3 regions of the Paenibacillus sp. FSL K6-4396 genome follow, and region 3 is predicted to be linked to each of the others. Evidence: riboswitches for the same ligand, from Rfam matches in the RefSeq annotation. Region 3 holds a riboswitch; each other region holds the start of a gene.
The links. Region 3 has a riboswitch for thiamine pyrophosphate ahead of MHB85_RS17660 (thiamine phosphate synthase). Riboswitches for the same ligand answer to the same signal wherever they lie in the genome.
Positions count from the first base shown of each region.

Region 1: it holds a riboswitch for thiamine pyrophosphate, as region 3 does, so the genes downstream of both, MHB85_RS04405 (ABC transporter ATP-binding protein) here and MHB85_RS17660 (thiamine phosphate synthase) in region 3, are expected to answer to the same signal.
Region 2: it holds a riboswitch for thiamine pyrophosphate, as region 3 does, so the genes downstream of both, thiC (phosphomethylpyrimidine synthase ThiC) here and MHB85_RS17660 (thiamine phosphate synthase) in region 3, are expected to answer to the same signal.

Region 1 is NZ_JBBOCR010000001.1:974,350-980,768, forward strand. It holds gene MHB85_RS04395 (ABC transporter substrate-binding protein) at 934-2,007, opposite strand; gene MHB85_RS04400 (ABC transporter permease) at 2,162-2,974, opposite strand; gene MHB85_RS04405 (ABC transporter ATP-binding protein) at 2,961-3,728, opposite strand; TPP riboswitch at 3,905-4,007, opposite strand; gene MHB85_RS04410 (aspartate/glutamate racemase family protein) at 4,211-4,909, shown strand; gene MHB85_RS04415 (radical SAM/SPASM domain-containing protein) at 5,041-5,916, shown strand; gene MHB85_RS04420 (pectate lyase) at 6,265-6,419, shown strand, end outside.
Region 2 is NZ_JBBOCR010000001.1:710,463-716,881, forward strand. It holds gene MHB85_RS03335 (lipoate--protein ligase family protein) at 1-31, shown strand, start outside; gene MHB85_RS03340 (hypothetical protein) at 102-326, shown strand; gene MHB85_RS03345 (Fe-Mn family superoxide dismutase) at 475-1,755, opposite strand; gene MHB85_RS03350 (alpha/beta hydrolase) at 1,904-2,929, opposite strand; gene MHB85_RS03355 (IclR family transcriptional regulator) at 3,289-4,032, shown strand; TPP riboswitch at 4,181-4,294, shown strand; gene thiC (phosphomethylpyrimidine synthase ThiC) at 4,717-6,419, shown strand, end outside.
Region 3 is NZ_JBBOCR010000001.1:4,080,724-4,087,142, forward strand. It holds gene MHB85_RS17630 (C40 family peptidase) at 1-65, shown strand, start outside; gene MHB85_RS17635 (response regulator transcription factor) at 176-880, opposite strand; gene MHB85_RS17640 (ThiF family adenylyltransferase) at 1,000-2,049, opposite strand; gene MHB85_RS17645 (thiazole synthase) at 2,046-2,813, opposite strand; gene thiS (sulfur carrier protein ThiS) at 2,816-3,019, opposite strand; gene thiO (glycine oxidase ThiO) at 3,016-4,188, opposite strand; gene MHB85_RS17660 (thiamine phosphate synthase) at 4,206-4,901, opposite strand; TPP riboswitch at 5,094-5,203, opposite strand; gene MHB85_RS17665 (ABC-F family ATP-binding cassette domain-containing protein) at 5,279-6,419, opposite strand, start outside.

The sequences.
Region 1 (6,419 bases), 3.1 Mb from region 3:
TCTGGAGTCACTCAGCAGAATAATAGAATATGAGTCTCCTTGTTGAGTTGGGGCGCAGAGTCTAACAACAGCCAGATGCATTAATGCGAGAAAAGCAGAAACGTAAAATCCAAATTAATTTCATAACTCACTAAAAAGGGTTTTTTTGTAACAGGATATAGACAAATTGAATCATTCTGATCGATATCTAGCCTTGATTGAAATAGCTAAAAGGTAGATTCATATAAAATGTAAATTCGCAGATAGACAACCGTACAGCTACGAAACAGTACAAAACGAAACGATACAAAATACAGAAAGTGAACCCGGGTCTTTCTCCAAACTCAGGCAAGAGATAGTGTGATGGATGTTAGCGTCTAACCAGTGTCTTGAAGTCCAGGCTGGTCGATACCCAACTGATTGGGGCACGACTGGTCAGACGGTGTTTCTAAAGAACCCAGGACATCTTATTTGGCTGTCAAATCCTACTTTTGAAATCTAAGGAACGTCAGACACGTTATTTCCCAGAATCTCCTGACCAAAACGCTGCAAACAGCTATTTATTCTGATATAACATGTTTCAGGTTCTTTAGATTTCTGCAACCGCTACAAATCCCTGAATAGGACGCCTCAGATTCGTTAGCGCTCGCTGCATGCTCTACTCCAAGCACATTAAGGAGCTAGCTCCCGGAAGGTTTGAAGATATGCGCTAATGTTCATACCAAATTCATACCAACAAGCCACCAAAACGCATATCAAGCTGCTCTGATGCACATCAAATCACTTTGGCTTGTTAAAAATTCTGATTCTCAGATGCTTGCTTCAGGGCAATTCCATTTCGCAAAACTTCCTGCATCCGATCCTAACGTTTCTTGCTAACTTTGCTTTTGATGACATTGCTTTCATTCCCTTGCGTTCAGTCACTTTTCCTTTATTCACGTTGCTCTCCTTTATTTACTCTCCTTGCAGATTAATAAAAGCATCCTCGGCTTTCACCGATTCAGGAATCAGATCCTGTTCAACGAGCCAAGCACGTACATTCTCCCATGATTCCATTTCCTGCCGACCAAACGGTTGGCCTTCTTCATTCATAAGTGGCAGTAGAATAGTAAGGCTTTTGGTTTCGACATCCGGGTCAAGCGGAGACGTTTGATTCTCATGAGCGAGCAGAATATTCAAGGCTTCTTCTGGATGCTCAGTCACATATTTTTGTCCTTCCTGGACCGCTTTGACGAACCGGGTAAGCTGTTCTTTTTTTGCTTGAATGCCAGCTTCACTCGCAGTCAGGACCAGTTCATAATAATCAGGTACGCCATAATCGACGGGGTTAATTGATTTCATGGAGTGTCCTTCTTTCTCCAAAATCAATTGTTCATGGTTAATAAAACCACCCATAATCGCATCCGCCTGTCCGGAAGCCAGTGAAGGAATCAGATCGAATCCAACGTCGACCAGATTCATGTTATCTGGGTTGCCACCATCGTGGCTGATCATCGTACGAACCATCGCTTCATACAGCGGAATTGAAGAATACCCGACAGTTTTTCCGTCAAGATCTTTGGGTGAACTCACGTTGCCATTGGCTTCGGTCAATAGATGAACAAGCGGGTGCCGAACAACAGCAGCAATAGATCGTACAGGAATGGTCTCGCCACGCGCGAGCAAGATTTGGGGCTGGTAGCTTAAGGCCAGATCAATTTTACCGGCAGCAACAAGTTTGAGTGAATCATTGGTATCCGCAGGCATCTGAATTTCGACATCCAGACCTTGGTCTGCGAAGTACCCTTTTTCCTGAGCCACATAGATGAAGGAGTGTACTGCATTCGGGTACCAGTCGAGCATGATGGACAGTTTATCTTTGGCGTCTGATGCTGGTTCGGTTGCAGACTTGTCTGTTTGTTGTGCATTGGTTGCAGAGTCTGTTGTTGGCGTGTTACTGCTGGTATTCGTGGTGCTGCATCCACTGACTATCAGCAAAAGGCTAATGAGCATGATGGGAAGCAGGGAGTGTATGCCTTTATTATTCATAATGGAAGTTCCTCATTTCATTGTTTAAGGTTTGTAGGAGAAGAACAGCAGGATGTTAACGGACAACGTGATGATTGAAACATAACTGATGATATGTGAAAAAAGTGTTTGGAAATCATACTTCCTATCATTAAATCGGATTCACTCTCCAAGATTATCCGTTCTTTCTTTTGCCTCCATGACGGCGTGTGTTAAACCGTTTCTCCAGCCAGGCAATCAATATAAACAAAACGATCCCAAGCAGGGATAACAGCACAATAGCGGCAAACATCGCGTCCGTGTTCATGTTGCTGGACATACGGCGGCTGAAGTATCCGAGACCTTTGCTGCCACCGAGCCATTCGCCAATCGTTGCACCAACCACGCAGTACACCACAGACATCTTTAGCCCCGAGAAAAAAGAGGGAAGGGCAAGTGGAACCTGGAGTTTGCAAAAAATATCCCACTTGCTGGCGCCCATGGTGAGCAGCAGTTCACGCTGTTCTGGATCGCCTTGGCGAAGTCCATCGTAGGTGCTGACCACAATGGGGAAGAAGGCGATCAGGAACACCACGGCGACTTTGCTCCACAAGGTATAACCAAACCACAGGATGAATACAGGGGACAGGGCAATCAGTGGTATGGTTTGACTGATCACGATGAAGGGATACAAGGCCTTTTCAATCGATCGGTTCATATGCATTCCTGTCGCTAGCGTAATTCCAGTCACTATGGACAAGCCAAAACCAACAATAACCTCCATCAAGGTAGCAGGCAGATGTGTAGCCAGCAGGAGGTAGCGATGCTCATACAGGGAGCTGGCAATCGCCGTTGGGGCTGGAATGATGAAGGAGGGCACCCATCCCATACGCACAATCCACTCCCAGAAGACAAGCAACAAGAGCAGGAGCCAAAGAAACAGACCATAACGGGCAAGCCAACGCCTTACGCTATCCTTCATGCAGTCTCCCAAGTTACCTTCTCGCATGCAATTGTTCCTCCAGTCGTCGTCTCATCTGAACGAGCGCCGGTTCATAGATCATGTCCGAATGTCTTGGACGTGGCAAAGGTACCGTCAAATCCTGTAGCTGTTGGCCTTGGCGCCCCGGAGTTAACAGGATAATCCGATCACTGAGCAGCAGCGCCTCTTCAATGTCATGCGTAATGAACAACACGGTTTTGCCAAAGCCCTCCCACAGTTCCAACAACCAGCGATGCATCTCCCGTTTGGTTAAGGCATCGAGTGCGCCGAATGGTTCATCCAGCAGCATGAGTTGGCCACCTGTCAGCAAAGTACGAAGCAGCGCGACACGCTGGCGCATGCCACCCGATAGCTCGTCTGGGTAAGCATGCGCGTAGCCGGATAGGCCAAATCTGTCGAGCCCAGCCAGAATGTCCGCGCGAATTCTCCCCTTATCCTGCCGCTCTGGAGCAAGTTCAGCGGGGAGCATGCAATTCTCCATGACGGTTCGCCAGGATAACAGGAGGTCCTTTTGTGGCATATAGGCCACCTGCCCCAGTCGCTTTCCTTCAGGGACCCAAGGAATTTCTATGGTTCCATGGGTTGGCTCAAGCAGGCCTGCCAGCAGCTTGAAAAGGGTGCTTTTACCGGAGCCGCTGGAGCCGATAAGCGAGACGAATTCGCCGTTGGCTACACGCATCGACACATTGGAGAGCACGGGGGAATCCCTTTTTTCCGGGAAAGCGTAGCTCATGTTGTGAATGGTTATGTTATTATCCATCTCGTTTTGTCCCCCCTTGTTATTCCAAATTCAACTTCAAACTACGGGATCTTTAATTACACCTTCTGATCTGCCCGCAGAACGCGAAAAAGACCCACCCATTTCCGGAGAAATGAGTGGGTCTGTAAGTTCAATTCACATTAAATTTCATCATCAACATGAAAAAATCCGCTTACTGAAAGGCCGCTCCACTTCCCTCCGCTGGTATGATCCAGATCAGGTTCAAAGGGTCCGAATCATTCGATTCGTCTCAGCCGTAAGGCTCCCCTAGTGCAATGTTCAAGATATGCAGTTGTGTGTTCAGCATATATCACATGCAAGTGGAATGTAAAGGGGGCGCTCGGAAAGAATGTGAGTACTGATCTTGGCTTTCCGCGGATTCATAATACGCTTCGTTTATTTAATCAGATAGATACGGTACAATATCTATTAAATTTCTATATGCTGCTTTCGGGATGTATTAAATGGAAAGGGGAGTGTATATGAAAACGATTGGCCTTATTGGTGGAATGAGCTGGGAGTCATCGTTAGAGTATTATCGAATTATTAATGAAGAAGTGAAAAATAAATTGGGAGGATTGCATTCAGCCAAATGCATCTTATATAGCGTGGATTTTGAAGAAATCGAGCGTTATCAGGCTGAAGGTAATTGGGAAAGTGCTGGTGAATTATTAGGGAATGCTGCTCAGTCTCTGGAAAAGGCAGGAGCAGAAATGATTGTAATTTGTACAAATACGATGCATAAAGTGATTAAACATATTGAAGAAAAAGTGCGTTTACCCATTGTACATATTGCTGATTCAACAGCAAATCAAATTCATAAGTCCAAAATAAGTACGGTTGGTTTACTTGGCACTAAATATACGATGGAACAAGACTTTTATAAAAAACGAATTGAATTGAATGGTATTAAGGTTTTGATACCGAATGAAGAGGATAGAAAAGTTATCAATAAAATAATATATGAGGAATTATGTTTAGGGAAAATTGAGCCCTTATCAAGGGATTATTATAAAAAGGTGATCCAAAGGCTAGTTGATGATGGAGCTGAGGGGATCATATTAGGTTGCACCGAAATTGGATTATTAGTAAAAGTAGAGGATTCAGAAGTTCCATTATTTGATACAACACGTATTCATGCGATTGAATCTGTTCATTTGGCACTAGCCAAATCATTTTGACACAACCAGATAAACCAGTTCTCTGATTTACCTTGGCTCATGAACCCGATATAATAGGGATGGCCCGTATAGGCCGGATCACAAAATGCAGGTGGGATTGTTCTCCCTCCTAGGCAGAATGGGGACCCGAGTTGAAAACGTTCAAAAAAGTATATATTGAGATCACGAGTATCTGCAATCTGGCTTGCAGCTTCTGTCCACAGACGCAGCGTGCCAAAGGATTCATTGACCCTGAAGTCTTCAACAATATACTGGAACAAGTTAAACCACACACCAATCATATTTATCTACATGTCAAAGGTGAACCCTTGTTGCATCCCAAAATAGATCTGTTGCTCGATTCCGCACATGAGAAGGGACTCAAGGTGAACATTACAACGAATGGTACACTATTGCCCAAGACTCAGCATAAATTGCTTGGCAAACCGGCGCTGCGGCAGATGAATTTCTCCCTGCACAGCTTCGATGGGCATGAAGGTTCGACCGACCGTGACGGATACCTGAGCAACATTCTGTCTTTTGTTCACGAAGCGGTGAAGCACAATGTCATCATCTCATTCCGGTTGTGGAATCTGACGCAGGATAACTTCACAAATGCTCAGATGAATCGAAATCGGGAGACCCTTGAAGTATTGGAACGTGAGTTCAATCTGGACTTCCGAATTGAGGAAAAAGTAGTTCCAGGCAGCGGGGTCAAAATTGCCCCGAATGTATACCTGAATCAGGACCATGAGTTCCAGTGGCCGAGTCTGGATGCACCTGAAGATGACGGCAAAGGCTTCTGCCATGCATTGCGTGGTCAGGCAGCTGTGCTTGTAGATGGAACGGTGGTTCCATGCTGTCTTGATGGTGAGGGTGTCATTAACCTTGGTAATGTGCACGAGAAGTCATTCTCGGAGATTATTGAGGGTGAGCGAGCGAACAATCTGGTATATGGCTTCTCCAGGCGCGAAGCTGTGGAAGAGTTGTGTCGAAAGTGCGGTTATCGTCAGAGATTCGGAGCCTGATATCTTATATCAGCAAGCCGGAAGCCATTCAAGATCACACATTTGGAGACAAATGTAGTGGTCTTTCTTTGTTATCGGGGATTCAAGTGAGGGTGCATACGTTACAAATGAGCATACCAGAGGTTGATATGAGCATATTGCTTGAGAGACCTGGCATGCAAAAAACGAGGATATGACAGGGATTGTGCGATGTCATAATATATCTGATCTAATGATTATTCTAGTTACCTTCCTTATTTGGTAGGATTAGGTTGTGGGTCGGACAGAGGTGCACCTCTGACGATCTTCCAGGACAAGCTCAGGCTTGTACACTATCAAATAACGAGAGAATAAGGGAGGAATAAAGTTATGAAAAAAATGTTGACGTTGTTGCTGTCCGCTGGTTTGGTTGCTTCTATATTTGGTGCCGTTCCGGCTGCGGCTGCACCTACCGTTGTAAATTCAACCATTGTGGTTCCAAAGGGCACGACCTATGACGGCCAAGGTAAAACATTTGTAGCCAA
Region 2 (6,419 bases), 3.4 Mb from region 3:
AGCTGAGCAGATGAAGCTGCGCTACGATTAACACTTTTTACTAGGGCTTGGAATTGGTTAATAGAGATGATATGATGTGATTTCGGAAGGAGAGTGTTAGGGTGGACACATTGAGATATACGTATTTATATGAGGTTGTATCAACAGGCGAAAAATCCGAGTTCAGCCAAATGGCAACAAGCAAGGAAGAGGCTGCTGCACTGATCGTTGCACGTATAGCCGATCTGGAGTTTACAGATGAGTCTGATATCAAGCTGGGCGATCTGATCTCCATTAGCAAACAGGTTGGCGACAACTATGTGGCGTGCGAGGGCTGTGCTTCTTAAGTGAACATTTAGAAATAGGAAGTCTCTCAAAATACAAGCAAGTCTCTTTTTACAGGAGGCTTGCTTTTTTGTATACACCAAAAAGAGATATCTTTCAGTCATTCGGCTGGAGATATCTCTTTTTTCTCTAATCGATCTAACCCCAAGCTTAGTAAGGCGGCCACAACAACTTGCGTGCCGTTTCGTAACGCTCCGCAACAGCGGGCCAGTAGACAACGTTCCACCAATCCTCAATATATTTTTTGCGTTCATTCTGATGTTTCAGATAGTAGGCATGTTCCCACACATCCAGTGGCAGGAGCGGTACGATATCGGACTGGGACAGGTTCTGGTGTTTTTCCGCCTGCAAAATCTCCAAACGATGTGCTCTCGGGCTCCAGACAAGCATCGCCCAGCCACTGCCTTCCACTTTATTCGCGGCTTCTGTGAATTGATTCTTAAACGCTTCATAACTTCCGAAATCTCGCTTGATCTGCTCTGCCAGCATACCGGAAGGTTTGCCGCCGCCAGCAGGATTCATAATCGTCCAGAAGATCGTATGCAGGTAGTGGCCAGCCCCGTTGAAGGCGAGTTCACGTTCCCAATGTTTGATGAGTTCAAAATTATTCTTTTTTCGCGATTCCGCCAGCTTCTTCTCTGCTACATTTAATCCGTCCACATAAGATTGATGGTGTTTGTCATGATGGATACGCATCGTCAGCTCATCAATATGTGGCTCCAGCGCATTGTACGCATAGGGAAGAGGGGGCAGTGTGTGCCCTCCAATGGGAACCGGCTTTTCTTTTACGGGAGGTGCTGTAGTGCTGGGTGTGGCTTGTGTTGTTACGGTAGAAGGCGGTTGAACGGTTGCAGATTGGATCTGAGCTGAAGCGGCAGGTGCATTTACATTCCCCTCTGGAGAAGTTGGAGCTTCTGAAGCTTGGCGATGGACGCTTCCGGACCCTGACGTATGAAGCGCATTTTCCAGAAAAAGTGATGGCTCCGAATCCGTTTCACGCAAGATGCCCGGTTGGCCAAGAGTATCCAATACGCCCAGAAAATACTCCGATTCGCGGATAAAATGCAGAATGAGTACTTTGGCAAGCGGAACAGCTTGCACAGCAGCACTTTGTTCCAGAAGAACATACAGCTGTTTGATGAACTCTCTCGATTGCTGCCGAGCTGCCAGCACAAGTTGATCGATACAACGAACCATGTAGGGAGCAGGTGGATGGGTTGCGGGCAATAGTTGTTTTAAAAGCTGATTGGCTACTCGCTCACTGTTTGCAAAGGTAACCTCCCATTCCTCCAGCAGCTTGACGTATGGGGGCTCCAGATCAGGAACCAGGGCACGGATGACGAGTGTATGTTCTTTCTCTTGCTCTTTCCAGAAACGAATTTCCTCCAATGTCCGCAGAGGCAGCAGGTGACCATATCCATACCAGTTCATCTATGTTGAACCTCCTTCAGATGAAATTCATTGCATGCAGACCGTCTGTTCATGCGTCACAAGAGTATATTCCGCGAGCTTGTTGTCCTATGAGTGCAAAAAAAAAGCCCCTGAGGGCTCTGGAAAAAATTCAATGATTAAAATTTGGTTATTGTCCATTATTCGTGTTCTGCACATCGTCACTGCTTGTTTTCGTTACATGACTGAGGAAAGTTGAGACACGACGCAGATATTCCTTTGGATGCTCCCGGAAGATCAACTCATGATGCGCATCCTGGACAATCCATACATCGGAGTACGGATTGGTCTGGTTGGCGGCGAGTTGCTCCGCAATTGGATAAGGTGCCTTCTCGTCCTCTGTACCATGGATGAAGAAAATCGGGAACGGATACTCTTCCTTTTTCACTTCCTGGTATGGAATCTGTTGTAATCCGGTACCATTCAGAACAGGGAACAACAGCTTCATGATCTCCAGTGTAGGCTGACGTGGCAGATCGATCTGGTTGTGAATGTTGTGGTACAGTGTATCTGGCTCCAGCAGGAACGCACTGTCCAGTATCATTGCATCCACTTCCTTCGTAATCAGTCCGGTTTGTAACGCTGTACCGGCACCCATCGAGAAGCCCCAGACAACCAGTTCCTGCGCACCACGTTGCTTGGCGAACTGGATCGCACCGAGCAATTGCTGTGACTCAGCTTTGCCACCTGTGGCTACAGCTTTGTTCACCTGTGAGGCGAAGCCATAATCGAACATGACCACGTTGAACCCAAGTTGATGAGCATAGTGTGCCAGGTCATACATGGGAACCCATGTTTCTTCACGATTGGCACCATAGCCGTGACTGAAAATAATCGTTTTGCTTGCAGCATTGTCAGCAGGTATATACCATCCCTGCATCGTCCGGCTGCCATCTGCTGCCGGGAACGTGATGTCTTCGTACTTCATGTTCTTGGCTTGCATCGGATTGGAGAAGACCGGCGCTACAGTAGGATTGGATAATACCCATGCGATATAACCATGCAGTGCAATAAAACAAAACAGTAGAAAAAATACAACGGAGAGCAGCAGCGCTACGATAATATGTTTGAACCGAATCAGCCTCGGTGATAAGGAAGAGGGCAGATCGGACACTTTTGTTTGCAGCGGGGCTTCGCTCTGGGATGTTGGATACATGAATGCCCCTCCTTTGAAGTTCAGTTGAAGATAACAACGACATGAAAAGAGAATTGCGTCGATTTCAGAGCCTGCTTCAGAGCGATATCTTAATGTAATATATCTTTATCGTATGTTCCAATATAGTCAAAGTCAATTGATTGAGGGCATTTGTTACGCAATTGTTATATAGTTCTTAAGATATATGGGTAACATTACCTTAGTGTGTAAATTACAGGGGATTAAGTCTTATAAAAAGGAAAAATTTACACGTTGGCCTATTTTAATTTTGGCTCTTTTTGGTTTACAGATGAGACCGTTTCTCATATAATTTATGTAACCAAGTTTCATGTGATGAAACATGAGGAGGGCATTATGCCATGGAAGATCGCAAGTTAACCGTCCGGGCTGTGGAACGGGCGCTGGATATATTATTATGTTTTACCACACGCAGTGATCTGGGACTCACCGAAATTGCCAGCCAGATTGGCCTGCACAAAAGTACAGTGCACCGTTTGATGGCTACGCTGGAGGATCGAGGGTTCGTGATCCGCGATGCAGCAACAGAGAAGTACCGACTTGGCATCCGAATCTGGGAGCTGTCAGCTCATATGTCCCGCAGTGATGATCCCGCTATTCTGCTGCTGCCTGCGATGGAGCGACTGAGAGATCGATTGGGGGAGACGGTAAGTCTGTACTTGCGTGATGGGAGTGAAAGGATACGGATTCAAGCTGTGCAAAGTGATCAGGCGATCCGCCGAGTCGCTCCAGTGGGTGTTAGACTCCCGCTGTCTGTGGGCGCTTCCAGCAAAGTTTTGATGGCGTTTGCCACGGACGAGGATCGTGAAGAACTGATGAACGGGCCGGAATGGCCGGTGTTTATTGATCCCGCGGTGTATTTGGCGCAAATGGGAGATATCCGGGATAACGGATATGCGACGAGTTATGAGGAGCGTGAGCCGGGAGCTGCCGCGGTATCTGTACCGATTATGGATCGCCGAGGCAATATTGCAGCTGCTCTCTCGGTCTCAGGGCCTGTCAGCCGACTTTCGCAGGAGACATTGCATGAATACGCACCTGTGTTGAAGGATGCTGCTACGCAGATGGGGCTCATGTTATCCTGATGCTGATGTAAGTTTTTTTCCAAATTGAGTTGGTGTTCTGGAATATAAAGGTTGTTTTTGTGTTCCGGTTGCGCTACTCTGTAATGGACGGCCCATCGGGGTCAGCTTCATTGAATATGAACGGCGGCATGTGTGTGCCGCAACTTGTTAACGTTACTGGGGGAGTCCGAACTGTCCGGACTGAGACGGAATCGCATGAGATTCCGGACCCTTTGCACCTGATCTGGATCATACCAGCGTAGGGAAGTAATCGGCGATATGACCACAACCACCACATGATGTGACCCTTGTAGGGCTCCGTTTAGGAGCCGCATGAAGGTGCATTATTGGTGATGGACATAAAAGTCGGTTCCTTCGGGGACCGGCTTTTTTATATACAGTGAACGGGCGATATAGCACGTACTCCATCGACTTCTTTTTCAATAACCTGCGAAAGTGGGCTTGGATGATGAGAGAGAAGTCACCATAGATCCATGATCTGTGGTAACCTCCGTTCTGTTGTTAACTGTACATGAATAATGTCTCCCTCTGGTCTGGTGTATGATCGCTCTTTCTTCTCTGCGCTCTGTATGATTTGGGACAGGTACGTAAGCGAGCTAATGACGATACCAACCAAACAAGCGATGAACACTGAGGAGGAGACAATCGAACATGAGTACAGGAAATCAAACGGGACAACAAGCGATGGAACAGGAACATAACGGTCAGCAGGTGGAAAAAGAAACAGGAGCGGCCGGACGGGTTCAGCCCTTTCCGGGCAGCCGCAAAGTCTACATTCAGGGCTCACGGTCGGACATTGCTGTACCGGAGCGTGAGATAGCCCTTCATGACACGAATACTCCCCAAGGGGTGGAGCATAACGAACCGCTGCGTGTCTACGATACGAGCGGCCCCATGACCGATCCCGCATTTCATGCGGATATCCGTGCAGGTCTGCCAGCCCTGCGCACCCGTTGGATCACAGAGCGCGGCGATGTTGAAGCTTATCGGGGCCGTACGGTTAAACCGGAGGATAACGGACTGAAGCCCGGAGGGAAGAGAGCCGGCGCCGAAGAGTACCCCGGATTACGTGGCAAACCGCTGCGGGCACAGCCAGGACGCTGTGTGACCCAGATGCACTACGCGAGACAGGGAGTCATTACGGCAGAGATGGAATTCGCCGCCATTCGTGAGGGCGTGGAACCGGAATTTGTACGTCAGGAGCTGGCGAGTGGACGGGCCATTCTGCCATCCAACATCAATCACCCGGAGAGTGAGCCGATGTTGATCGGTCGTCATTTTCACGTGAAGATCAATGCCAACATAGGGAACTCTGCCGTATCCTCTTCCATCGAGGAAGAGGTGGAGAAGATGACTTGGGCAGTACGCTGGGGATCGGATACCGTGATGGATCTGTCCACAGGCAAAAACATTCATACGACCCGGGAATGGATCATTCGTAATTCTCCTGTGCCGATTGGTACGGTACCGCTGTATCAAGCGCTGGAGAAGGTGAATGGCGAAGCGGAGGCGCTGACCTGGGAGTTGTACCGTGACACACTCATAGAGCAGGCAGAGCAAGGCGTGGACTACTTTACGATTCATGCAGGTGTACTGCTGCGTTATATCCCGATGACGGCCAAACGGATGACAGGCATTGTGTCCCGGGGCGGGTCCATTATGGCAGCATGGTGTCTGGCGCATCATCAGGAGAATTTTTTGTACACTCATTTTGAAGAAATCTGCGAGATTATGAAAAGGTATGATGTGGCGTTTTCGCTGGGAGATGGACTTCGTCCAGGCAGTATCTACGATGCCAATGACGAAGCTCAGATGGCAGAACTGGCTACGCTCGGGGAACTGACGCAGATCGCATGGAAGCATGATGTGCAGGTGATGATCGAAGGCCCGGGTCATGTGCCGATGCACAAGATCAAAGAGAATGTGGACTTGCAGATGGAGATATGTAAAGAAGCACCGTTCTACACACTTGGGCCGCTAACAACTGACATTGCGCCAGGATATGATCACATCACGTCTGCCATTGGGGCAGCCATGATTGGCTGGTTTGGCACGTCGATGCTCTGTTATGTTACGCCAAAAGAACATTTGGGCCTGCCCAACAAGGATGATGTGCGCGAAGGGGTTATTGCCTACAAGATCGCAGCTCATGCCGCCGATCTGGCGAAAGGCCATCCACGTGCTCAACGCCGCGATGACGCATTGTCCAAAGCGCGGTTCGAGTTCCGTTGGCGTGACCAGTTCAACCTGTCACTGGACCCTGAACGTGCGCTGTCCTACCATGATGAGACGCTGCCAGCAGAAGGGGCCAAAGAAGCTCATTTCTGCTCCATGTGCGGACCGAAGTTCTGTAGCATGCGCATTACGCAGGACATTCGTGCCTTTGC
Region 3 (6,419 bases):
CCCTCTCTGATCTGGACTCTGGTACTTGGAAGAGAACGTATGTTAAAGCTCGTCGTGTACTTTAGATTCACATCATAACTAATGAGTAAGGACCGGGGTTTATTATCCGGTCTTTTATTTTTACCCTCTTTTTGCCACACTTTAAACTGGTGATTCATGGAACTAATTGCGTAATCTAATTTTTATCATGCAACATATAACCGATCCCACGCACAGTATGAATCAGTTTCACACTTCTTCCCTTATCCACCTTAACCCTCAGATGTTTGATATACACATCCACAACGTTGGTATCCATCGCATACTCATATCCCCATACTTCCCGCAAAATATCACTCCGGGTACATGCTTCATTCACATGCAGGGCCAGAAATTCCAGCAATTCGTACTCTTTTGGCGTTAATGTCAGGTATTCCCCCGCACGACTTACCCTTCTTGAACGCAAATTCACTCTAAGATCATGAACTACAATTACTTCTTCGTCCTCTGGTGTTGCATTCGCAAAAACACGCAATAAATTTCGTATTCTGGCAAGCATTACGGTCATGTGGATAGGTTCCTCCATCACGTCATTAGCTCCATAATCCAGCCATTCCACGATGAACTGAGGAGATGCATTTGAAGTAATAACCAGTAGAGGTATAACTTTACCTTTATCAATCCATCGTTTTAACTCTAATTTCTGATCATGGCCACAATGTTCCTTCCCCTCTTCCCGGTCTACCAGGATGATCAGGTTAATATGCAGCAACGAAGGCTCGACGGATTGGTTTAGTTCAGACCACTCCATTCGTTGCACTTCATACCCTTCGCTACATAAAACATCCTGAATAAGGCTGACCCGCTCTCCTGCCCCAATCAGCAAAATGGCTGTTTTCACTCTTTTTCACCCGGCCTGTCTCTATCCCCACTGCTCGCAGCAATGGTTGGTACAGATAGCATGCCGTAAAATGAAAAAGTCCATTCCCTCAAGGGAACAGACTTTGCTTCTTTCTTGCTTTAACCAAAGTAACGATGGACGAGCGTACGTGCTTCAGCTGTGTCTTTTGTTCCGTGTACGAGGACACGTCCATCTTGGAAAATGACCATTCTATGGACTCCTGTTGTAAAAGAAACCAGAAACGGATTGGATTCCACTTTTCCTTCTTGAAGCCTGTTCAGACGATCCGCTGTATGTTGAAGATCCAGATTCATACGCCGTGCAGGTCGGATCTGAACGGTGTCCCTGCCACACAACACATCGGTTTTCTCCAGATTGGACGCAGAAAGATATGGATACGTTGCTGAAGTGCCGCAGGAAGGACAGTCTTGCTTTTTCGCACCATCCACATTAATGGATATGTATTCGTTCCTCCACACGTCAAATGACAATAACTTACGTCTCAATGCATTTGCATTGCCGCTAAGTAACTTCATCGCCTCTGCGGTCTGATTCGCCGTTACCATCTGTACGGCTTGAGGTATGATGCCAGACGTATCACAGGTATCTCCACCCAGAGGGACTTCACCCAGCAAACAATTTAAACATGGCGTATCTCCAGGCATAAATGTATAGGTAATACCGTAACTACCTACGCATCCACCATAAATCCAGGGAATACGGTGCTTCTGTGCCATGTCGTTAATGAGTAGTCGGGTATCAAAGTTATCCGTTGCATCCATGATCAAGTCGGTATGCTGAACGAGTTCTTCCAATTCATCTACTCTGACGTCCAAAACTTTCCCTTCCACATGAACCGTGGAATTAATGGCAGATAAACGTTTTTCCGCCGCCATTGCCTTCGGTATCCGCTCAAGCGCGTCCTGTTCTACATATAATTGCTGCCGCTGCAGGTTACTCCACTCCACATAATCACGATCCACAATCGTTAAGTGTCCGACTCCTGAACGAACTAACGTTTCTGCAATTCCTGTTCCGAGTGCGCCAGCACCTACAATTAAAACTCTGCTGCCCTTTAATCTGGCCTGGCCTTCCTTGCCAAGTGGCGCGTACCGTTCCTGTCTGGAATAACGATCGGCCTGCTCGGAAGATGTTATTTGATCTGTCATGTATGAACCATTCCTTCCACCGGACTACTGGCTGCTGCATAACGCTTTACGGGAATCATGCCTGCCTCATATGCCAATCTACCCGCTTCTACCCCCAATCGCATCGCTTTAGCCATGCTCACTGGATCCCCTGATCCGGATACGGCTGTATTTAACAATACGCCATCGGCACCAAGTTCCATCGCATAAGCAGCATCTTTTGGGGAGCGCAATCCTGCATCCACAATTACAGGTACAACGGCTTGCTCAATGATGATCTCAAGGTTATAGGGATTGATAATGCCTCTGCCCGCTCCGATGGGAGAAGCGCCAGGCATTACAGCATGTACGCCAAGCAATTGTAGCCTTTTGGCCAGAATGACATCATCTGAAATATAAGGCAATACCGTGAAGCCATTTTCAAGCAAAATTTCGCAAGCCTTGTACGTTTCAATTGGATCTGGGAGTAACGTCATTCCATCTCCGATGACTTCAACTTTTATCATATCACAAAGTCCTGAAGCCCGCGCAAGCTCGGCAATCCGCACCGCCTCTTCCGCAGTGGAAGCCCCTGCCGTATTCGGAAGAAGTGTGTATTTGTCCAGATCCAACGTATCCAGGAAATGCTTCTGATTACGTTCCTCCAAATTCAGACGACGAACAGCAAAAGTCAAAACTTCCGTTTCAGATGCTTCCACAGCCTGACTTTGCACTTCCAGATCCGAAAACTTGCCTGTTCCGAGCAACAATCTGGACTCAAACGTATATTTACCAATGTTCAACATCATCAACCGCCTCCTACAAAATGTACAATCTCAATTCGATCGCCTTCTCTTAATGCCGTCGTTTCATGATACTCACGGGTTAAAATATGCTTGTTCAGCTCTACAACTACAGTCTTGACTTGCAGATCAAAAGATTTAAGCAGTTTATCCACACGATTCAATCTGTCTTCAATCTCCATCCGTTGACCATTAACGATGATATTCACTGCACCACTCCCTTTCTGTTCAAACGCTCCGGACTCAGCGCCTCAATTCCGAGTTCTTCTGAGCTTTTGCCAGCGAGCAACTCAGCGATAAGCCTGCCTGTTATCGCACTAAGCAAGATACCGTTGCGGTAATGCCCAAAGGCGGCGAACAGCCCGGGTATACTCTTGCAAGAACCTATATAAGGCAATCCATCTGGAGTTGCCGGTCTTACGCCTGCCCACGCTCGTATAAATTGTGCTTCCTTCATCCCAGGCACCCAGTGGGTAGCCGCTGTTAGCAGCTTTTGAACACCCTGTACAGAAACGTTCAAATCCGTTCTGCCTGGCAGACTGGTTGCCCCAAGCCAAACTTCGCCATTGGCTTTGGGAACAATATAGATATCCTCTGCATACACCGTTCTGTCAGGTCTGTACCCTGCATGTTCATCTGAGAACTGAACGGCGGCTATTTCACCTTTCACCGACCACACAGGCAAGCTCAGATTTACATGTCTCATCAACTCTTCACTCTGTAATCCAGCCGCTATAATGACATGTTTGCATTTCATCTCACCGATCGATGTGGTGATCCCCTGCACGCCGTGTTCGTTTGCTTGCACACGTATATCCTGTATGTCCTCCATAACCCGTGCTCCCAATGCTTGAGCGGATTCGGCGTATGCCTTCGTTAGATGGATTGGGAGAATTTCACTCTCGTAAGGTCTGTAATAGGCTCCATACGTATCTCTGTTGAGCCATGATGCCTCCTGTTGCACAACGGAACGATCCCACCATACCTCATCAGTAGAAGCAGACAACGCAGACTTCCGATTGTCCTTATACCTACTTAATTCACTGTATGAACGAAAAGGAGTTAGGAATCCCTGGCGTTGCAGGCCAGTCTCTACCTCACTGAGTGTAGCCATTAGCACCTGTTGTTCGATAAGTAACTGTCTACTCTGCCTGGCGAGCTTAGCCATCAAAGGATGAGCAAAATCCTCACTATCTGCCGCCAGCATTCCAGCCGCCGCGCAAGAAGTGCCTCCTGCAATCGCCGAACGCTCCAGCAACAGCACATCCTGTCCACGGGAAGCAAGCTCATATGCGATGGCACATCCAACAACGCCTCCGCCTACAATAATCGTTTCTGCATGAATCTTATCCGGTCTATCAGTAATGATCTTTTTCATCCTCTCATCTCCTTGATTCAGCGGCTCAGACCTTCTGTAGCAACGATACCCTGCCTTAATAATGCAGCCGCCCGATCCGGGGAAACGCTCGCCCATACATTCGAGATCACAGCAACTCCCTGTGCGCCTGCAGAGCGAATAGCGTGAATGTTTCCCGGTTTGATGCCCCCAATCCCCATGACAGGAATGGAGACACCAGAGCACACTTCAGCCAGAGCATATAATCCTCTTGGTTCAAGATCAGGCTTACTGTTGGTTGAGTAGACATGCCCGAAGAAAAGGTAATCGGCTCCCCGTTCTTCAGCGATTTTTGCCTCATCGATTGAATGAACAGATACACCCAGACGAATTCGCTGGACATTGCTTATAACAGCAGGGTTGTAGTTACGTATAGCCTCTTGCCCCCAATGTACACCGCCATAGATGTCATTCTGTGGTGGCAGTTCTGAACCATTGATAACGATGCGACAAGATGGAACGCCAACACCACGCAGACTTTCAGCCCAACCGATCTTTTGTTGCCATGAGAGTTGTTTCTCTCGTATATGGATGTAGTCCACCCATGGCCAAACGTCCTTTGCAGCTTTTACAAAAGATGCTTGATTCCCTACACCCGTAGATACAACATGCAGTTCAAATGATCCGTGTACACGTTCATGAGAAATTACCGTACTGTTCATCTCCTTCCAGGCGTGAATGCTATGAAAACACAAAAAAGCCACTCCCGTAGGGGAGTGGCTGCGTGTTAATTATAGGACCAGATGACTGACTGAAGCATACAGTTCATTTCGTGTAATAAAGCTATAGACCTTATAGCCTTAACGTTATACACGCAACTGCATGTTTCAATTCGTTAAGCAGACGGTTGAAATCCTTTCGAATTGCCGTTGCTCACGTCATTCACTGAAACGCGCTCGCCACTTCCCTACGCTGGTATGATCCAGATCAGGTGCAAAGGGTCCGGAATCGCATTCTTCCATCTCAGCCGCATCGTGCGGCCCCCCTAGTGTTCATATGAAGTTGTAGCCTATGTTACCATAGACGGATTTTTTTGTCACCGTCATTTCTGTTAAACATGGTCTTGAATCTTCTAGTTTTTCTCAGACCATTCTTCGACATTCCATGTTTTGGTAACCCAACCCTCGTAGAAATCAGGTTCATGAGATACAAGTAACACCGTTCCCTTGAATTCTTGCAAAGCACGCTGCAACTCCGCTTTGGCTGTGACATCGAGATGGTTTGTCGGCTCATCGAATAAAATCCAGTTGCTTTCACGCATCAAAAGTTTGCATAAACGAACCTTGGCTTGTTCTCCACCACTCAGCATGTTAAGCGGACGGGTAATGTGCTCATTTTTCAACCCACAGCGAGCGAGATGACCCCGGACCTCATTCTGGGTCAAATGTGAAAACTCATTCCAGACGTCCTCGATAGGCGTGATATTTCCAGCACGAACTTCCTGCTCAAAATAGGCCGTTTCGAGATAATCTCCCAAAAAGGTCTTTCCACTGAGTGGAGATATTTTACCCAGAATTGTTTTCAGCAGTGTCGATTTACCCACACCATTACAACCTACGATGGCAATTTTCTCACCACGTTCAATTGTCATCGTCATTTTGGGCAGCAAAGGATACGTATATCCAATTTCAAAATCAATGCCCTCAAAGACCGTTTTGCTGCTCGCGCGGGCATCCTTGAATTTGAACGTTGGTTTAGCTGCTTCATCCGGACGATCAATACGTTCAATTCTGTCCAGCTGTTTCTCCCGGCTCTTCGCTCGACCTGAAGTTGAAGCACGTGCCTTGTTCCGCTGAATGAAATCTTCCTGTTTCTTGATGTACTCTTGCTGCTTCTCGTATGCATCAATATGCTGGGCTTTATTCATATCAGCCATCTCGAGGAACTTGTTATAGTTCGCTGCATATCTCGTTAATTTGGCAAATTCCAAATGATAAATGACATTTACGACTTCATTCATGAATTCCGTGTCATGGGAGATTAAGAGGAACGCGTGCGGGTAGTCCTTCAGGTAACGTGACAACCATTCAATGTGTTCTACATCCAGATAGTTGGTCGGCTCATCCAGCAAAAGCGCTGTAGGTTTCTCGAGCAAAAGCTTGGCAAGAAGCACCTTGGTACGTTGTCCACCACTTAGAGCTGCGACATCTCGATCAAGACCAATTGCGGACAAACCAAGACCATTGGCCATCTCTTCCACTTTTACGTCAATC